DNA from 2 places in the Roseburia intestinalis L1-82 genome. Region 2 is predicted to be linked to the other one. Evidence: a T-box and tRNA genes for the amino acid it is inferred to sense, from the RefSeq annotation. Region 2 holds a T-box; the other holds one or more tRNA genes.
What was found. A T-box is a leader RNA that pairs with one kind of tRNA and senses whether it is charged. The one in region 2 lies ahead of tyrS (tyrosine--tRNA ligase), so its partner is inferred to be a tRNA-Tyr.

Region 1 (3,420 bases), 860 kb from region 2:
CTGTGATTACCACATCTTATGAGGACAGGCCATAATTCATGACAACGGATTCGCCTATCTTAAAACAAATTTGCCAACGATCTCACGGAGCTCGTCTGCACAGGAGTAACACTCAGATACCATATCATGTGTAGCACCTGTTTTCTCCACCATACCGCTTGTCTTTGACGCAATATCGGATACACCGACTGCTGCTTCTCCCACAGTATCGTTGATACCGCTTAATGCCTGTGCGATCGACTCGATCAAATCCGAGAGCTGCAGCATAGAATCTTTTACCTGATTCATGTTGGACTTGAATACATCTGCATCATCCTGATACTGGGCACCTACCTGTTCAAATTCTTTATAATCTTCAAGTACGGTCGTCTCCAAAAATCCGGTTGTCTCACTTAAGCACTCTGTCATATTACCAACTGCTTCATTGACAGCCTTTACAATATTACCGATATCTGCGATTGCTTTTGAGGTCTGGTCTGCAAGACTTCCGATCTCTGTTGCAACAACTGCAAATCCACGTCCTGCTTCTCCGGCTCTCGCAGCCTCAATACTTGCATTCAATGCTAAAAGTCCGGTCTGGGAAGAAATTTCCATAATGGTGTTAGTCAGCTCATTGATCTTTTCAACTGCCTTTGATCCCTCGATCGCCTTTTCGGATTTTTCTTTCACATTCGTATACATTTCCATGGTACGGTTACTTGCAGTTACTGTCTTATTACACAGATTCTTTGCTCTGTCCATAACCTCATTGGAAACATCTGCACCTTTTTCAGCCATTTCTGTAAGTCTGTCAGCTTCCTCTTTCATGGTGCCGACATTTTCATTGATATTTACAGTCGTTGCTGCAGTCTCCTGCATACCCGCTGCAAGCTGCTGGCTGGTTGCGGAGTTATCTGAGCACATGTGATCCACCGTCTCAGTTACCTGTTTTAATCCATCTACATTTCCGGTAATCTGCTGGCTTGCTGTGTCAATATTTGCAACCATTTCACGCAGATTTCTTCTCATAGCACGGAGTTCCCGCGCCATAAAACCGGTTTCGTCTGTTCTTTTACATAAACCGTCACTCTTTGCATTATGACTGAAATTCAGATCTGCAGTATTTTTGATAATCTCTGTCAGATGTTCCAGTGGTGTACAGATGAAGCGGCTTAACAGATATCCAATAATCACACAGACAACAAGTGTAATTCCTGCTGTTATACTCATAAACCAGATCATCTGATTAACCGGTTTTACAATCTCATCTTTGTCAGCAGTTACAACCACGATCATATGGTCTGGTGTCAGCGCATATCCGGCATACTTGATTCCGCCATTAAATTCATATTCAACAACAGCATCCTCCGGAACAGTTCCGGACGCAAGCTGTGATACCACCTCTTTAACCACAGTGTTTTCAACTGGCTGCCCAATCTTATCTGCGGTCGGATGATAGATCATCGTACCATCTTCTGATACCAGATATGCATATGCACTCTCTACTCCTGTCATGTTGATCTCACTTATGATTTTCGAATATTCTTCATCTGTTGCAATATCTGCCGGAATATTCCCGATCGTCTGTGCTCCCATCTCTGCAAGACTCAGAATATAATTTGAATTTACGTTTTCAACAACTTTCCTCGATTTTGAACTGGCATTGATCACACTCCCTACAAGAGACACAACAACAATAAAAACCGCCAGCAAAGTAATTTTCGCTGAAATTGAATGAATGAATGTTACTTTTTCCTGTTTCATCGTACCTTTCTTCCGTATCAAATTTGAACACGGTTTCCCCTTCTTAGTGTTTTTCAGAATTATAGCACAATTTTATTTGAAATGCATTTTGTTTTCATTAAAATTTCAAAATTACTTATTATAATTTTTAATGAATTAAAATAAGACCCTGTTAACAGGATCTCTCTTTAGAAGAATCTCTATAATGCCGGCGACCGGAATCGAACCGGTACTGTATTTCTACAACAGGATTTTAAGTCCTGCGCGTCTGCCAGTTCCGCCACGCCGGCATTTTCCATATGTACTGCTTCCTATGTTCAAAGGCTTTCACTCACGAGCTACTTAAAAATGCCTTCCTACCGGACAATACACAATGGGCAGAGGTGGATTCGAACCACCGAAGCAAATTGCAGCAGATTTACAGTCTGTCCCCTTTGGCCACTCGGGAATCTGCCCATTTATCAGATACGCAAAATGCGCTCTGACAAGAAAAGATTATAGCATAGCAGCTTCTATTATGCAAGTATTTTTTGTCCGAAAGCCATACCTTAAAACCTGAAAACTAATTTTCTGATCTGTCATACATCAAAATAACTGCGGAATATTTCTGCAGGCTTATTTTGAGTACTCCATCCGCAACTTCATACTGTTTTGGCATCAGTGAATAGCCCGTCTCATTTGAAATGATCACACGCTCTAACACTGCTTTTTTCGGTATTCCGCACTGCCATACTTCAAGTTCCACATCACGTTCCTGTTCCTTATTATTCACAAGGACAACAAACTGCTCCCTGCGGTTAAATCTCGCGTAACAAAGGAGATTATCATCTCCTCGGAGATTATCATCTCCTCGGAGATTATTGTCTCCTCGGAGATTATCGTCTCCTCGGAGATTATCGTCTCCTCGGAGATTATCGTCTCCTTTTAAAAACATAAGGGAACCGGTGCGGAGTGCTTCATGTTCTTTATGAATGCGGATAATATCACGATGAAAATCGATCAGGACAATGTCCTCTTTCCCCCATGGATAGGTACGTCTGTTATCCGGGTCTGTAAATCCGCAGAGCCCTGCCTCATCACCATAATAAATGGTAGGTGCACCCGGCCATGTCATCTGGACAACCACTGCCTCACGAAACACCGCCGGTTTAATTCCTTCCTCAGCAGCTGCCGTGCCAAGTGTTGCTGCACGTCCCACTTTTTCGTTAGTTCTTGTCATGAATCTGGAATGATCATGATTTGAAAGCTCATTCATGGCACACAAAAGCTGCGATGTCTGGAAACTTGCCATATAATGACGCATGGAGTCTTCAAAATCTTTCACGCTTCCCTTTAACTGTGGTTTTGCCTCATCGCTGTGTTTTTCCATACCGGTCAAAAACCAGGTCAGCGGCTCCATGAATGCATCATAGTTCATAACGGTATCCCACTGGTCACCTTTCTGGAGCCATTCCTTCGGGTCACCGTAATGCTCTGCTAAAATAATTGCATCCGGGTTTGCCGTTTTCACTGATTTACGGAAATCTCTCCAGAACTTATGGTTCATCTCCGGGGAATGTCCTAAATCTGCAGCAACATCAAGTCTCCAGCCATCCGCATTGTATGGCGGAGATACCCATTTTGCTGCAACACGCATGATATCATCATACAGTTTTTCAGAGCCTTCATAGTTGAGTTTTGGCAGCGTATCATGTCCCC
Region 2 (3,420 bases):
CAATATTCTGCATTTTTTCATAGACACCATCGTGGTTTCCAACCTGTATATTTTCACTTTCCGTCACATAATGATCCTGCATCCAAAATGCCTCATCACCGGTATCCATCTGATAAAATACAATCGAGATACCTCCCTGCCCCGGTGTCTGTTCATAGCTGTATTTTCCTTCTTCCGTCTCTGTCATTCCATCCGGCAGATAAGATAATTTCATTGCAAGCTGCGGTGCCGGATCTATTTTTTCTGTATTTTCTGTCGCATCCGTTTTTTCAATTTTAGTCGTCATACCGTAATTACCCTGCGGACTGCTGCTCATGCGATATAATTTTGTACCCGCAAAAATCGTCGTTCCAAGTACAAACGTTGCCGCCAGTGACGCCACTACCGCTTTTTTCAGGGAAAAATAACCTCTCTGCGGTGTCACTTTTACCTGTTTTTCCACTTCTTTTTCTATCATGTCCCGCATGCTCTGTGGCATTTTCGGAAATTCCTGTTCCATATTTTCAATATTCATACTCAACTCTCCATTCCGTAACTGTTTTCCTGTTCCAATTCGTTTTTCAGTTTCGCCCTCGCACGCGACAGACGGTTCTTTACGGCGCTCTCTGTCACACCTAAGATCCCCGCTATCTCCCGCACACTGTACCCCTCCATGTAATACAGTGTGACAGAAAGCCTCGCATCCTCTGACAGACGGCTGATCGCCTCATATAATTCCGAATAATCTTTTGTCTCTGCCGCACGCTCCTCCATCTGATAATCCTCAAGCGACACCACTTTCTTCTCTTTCCTCATCACGGTATAACATTCATTGATGAGAATCCTTGTCAGCCATGTCTTCGCATAGACATCCGATTTTAATGTATGCAGTTTGGAAAATGCTTTCACGATCGTCTCCTGGATCGCATCTGCGCAGTCCGCATCACGGTACAGAAGCGTTTTTGCCACATGATACATCATATCCTCGGATGCGATGATCAGCTCTCCCAATTCTTCTTTTTTCATAACTTTCCTTTCCGCCGGCTTAAATATCCTGTATATTCTGTTGTTTCTTCTGAGCTCATAGAAGGCATGTCATTGCATATCCCATGTCGTTTTTTACCTCTGAGTATACAATGTTTTCATGCTCTTTGCATGATTCCGTGGCAACATTCTGACCACTGAACCTTTACATAGATTAGACGCATGAAAAAGATAAAAGGTCGCAGTCTTTAAAAAAATATTTTCTTGACAAATCCGACGCACCGCGTCTATAATGGCGTTAATTGAAGCAGAACAACAGCTTTGACGGGAAGAAGTAAAAATAAGCGGAACGGACAGAAAGCAACCGGTCGATGAGAGGTGCACGGAAAACTTATTTCGAATACATCCCCGAGCTTCACACCAAATTCGTATTTCTAAGGATGCGATAGTAGGCTGTGACGTAGCGGCGCACGTTACAAGCGCCTGAGTGTTGTCGGACACTCGATGAGGCAGACAATGTGAATTGCCTGCGAACAAAGGTGGTAACACGAGTTTTTTCCTCGTCCTTTTTAGGGACGGGGATTTTTTAATGCAATTTTATTTTCAGGAGGATTTATAATTATGACATTATACGATGAATTAGTTGCCAGAGGCCTGATCGCCCAGGTAACTGACGAAGCAGAGATCAAAGATCTGATCAACAACGGAAAAGCTACTTTTTACATTGGTTTTGACCCGACCGCAGACAGCCTTCATGTAGGACACTTCATGGCATTATGCTTAATGAAACGTCTCCAGATGGCAGGCAACAAACCAATCGCCTTAATCGGCGGCGGAACTGCCATGATCGGGGATCCATCCGGCCGTACCGACATGCGCCAGATGATGACACCGGAGACGATCCAGCACAACTGTGACTGCTTCAAGAAACAGATGAGCCGTTTCATCGATTTTTCCGATGGAAAAGCACTTATGGTAAACAACGCAGACTGGCTGATGGACTTAAATTACATTGACGTACTGCGTGAAGTCGGCGCTCATTTCTCCGTTAACCGTATGCTGACCGCAGAATGCTACAAACAGCGTATGGAAAAAGGGTTAAGTTTCTTAGAGTTTAACTACATGATCATGCAGAGCTACGACTTCTACACCTTATACCAGAAATACGGCTGTAACATGGAGTTCGGCGGTGATGACCAGTGGAGCAACATGTTAGGCGGTACCGAGCTGATCCGTAGAAAACTCGGAAAAGACGCTTACGCGATGACCATCAACCTTCTTTTAAATTCCGAAGGCAAAAAAATGGGTAAAACACAGTCCGGTGCTGTATGGCTTGATCCGAACAAGACTTCCCCATTCGACTTCTTCCAGTACTGGAGAAACGTCTCTGATGCGGACGTATTAAAATGCATCCGTATGCTGACTTTCCTTCCATTAGAGGAGATCGACGCAATGGAAAGCTGGGAAGGCGCACAGTTAAACCAGGCAAAAGAGATTCTTGCCTTCGAGCTGACCAAACTGGTTCACGGCGAGGAAGAAGCAAACAAAGCAAAAGAAGCATCCCACGCTTTATTCGCGGGCGGTGGCGACTCTGCCCACATGCCGACCTTAGAGCTGACTGCTGCTGACTTTGCAGACGGCGATTTAGATATCCTTGCTCTCTTAGTAAAAGCTGAGCTTGCTCCATCCCGCTCCGACGCAAGACGTGCCGTACAGCAGGGCGGTGTATCCGTTGCTGACGAAAAAGTAACTGATATCCAGACCACTTACGGAGCTGACGCTTTCGGTGCTGACGGACTTGTCGTAAAACGTGGTAAAAAGAAATTTGTAAAGATTGTTTTAAAATAATTTTTTACTCATCCCGGAGTGCGATCAGCCACCTCTTTGCCAAAAGAAGCCAGCTCCCGCACTCCTGCTGGATTCCTGTACCATCCCGCATTGCTGTGAGCCTGCTGCAGGTACTGAGTCCATGTTTCCCGACCGGATACATATGAAATTCCACCGGTATCTCATATTTTTTCATTGCCTCGATCAAAAGCAGGGAATTTTGCACCGGGACTGACTGATCTGTGTAAGTATGCCAGATAAATGCCGGCGGTGTATACTCTGTCACCTGTTTTTCAAGAGAAAGCAATTCTAACATTTCTTCTGTCTCATTGCCGCCGAGAAGCTGTTTAAAAGATCCCCGGTGTGCATATTCTCCGGAAGTAATAACCGGGTAATTTAAAAGCATTGCTGCAGGTTTTAATATATCGTTTGTTACACCCGCCATCTCTGCCAGCCACTTTGTATGCCAGAACATCGCAAGGCATGCTGCAAGGTGTCCGCCTGCAGAAGATCCCTGCACCACGATCTTATCTGTGTCCACATACCACTCCTTCGCATGTTCATGAATCAGCTTCATGGACGCCGTTGCCTCTAACAGGGCCGTCGGATAAACTGCCGGTGCCACCGAAT

Region 1: it has a tRNA-Tyr gene. The T-box ahead of tyrS (tyrosine--tRNA ligase) is inferred to sense a tRNA for this amino acid. The anticodon was not compared.

What each region holds. Positions count from the first base shown of each region.
Region 1 is NZ_LR027880.1:3,689,074-3,692,493, forward strand. Features, by position in the region: gene RIL182_RS17315 (methyl-accepting chemotaxis protein) at 55-1,743, opposite strand; tRNA gene RIL182_RS17320 (tRNA-Leu) at 1,929-2,012, opposite strand; tRNA gene RIL182_RS17325 (tRNA-Tyr) at 2,097-2,178, opposite strand; gene RIL182_RS17330 (glycoside hydrolase family 13 protein) at 2,285-3,420, opposite strand, start outside.
Region 2 is NZ_LR027880.1:54,334-57,753, reverse strand. Features, by position in the region: gene RIL182_RS00280 (DUF4367 domain-containing protein) at 1-514, opposite strand, end outside; gene RIL182_RS00275 (RNA polymerase sigma factor) at 517-1,005, opposite strand; T-box leader at 1,276-1,534, shown strand; gene tyrS (tyrosine--tRNA ligase) at 1,585-2,811, shown strand; gene RIL182_RS00265 (alpha/beta hydrolase) at 2,816-3,420, opposite strand, start outside.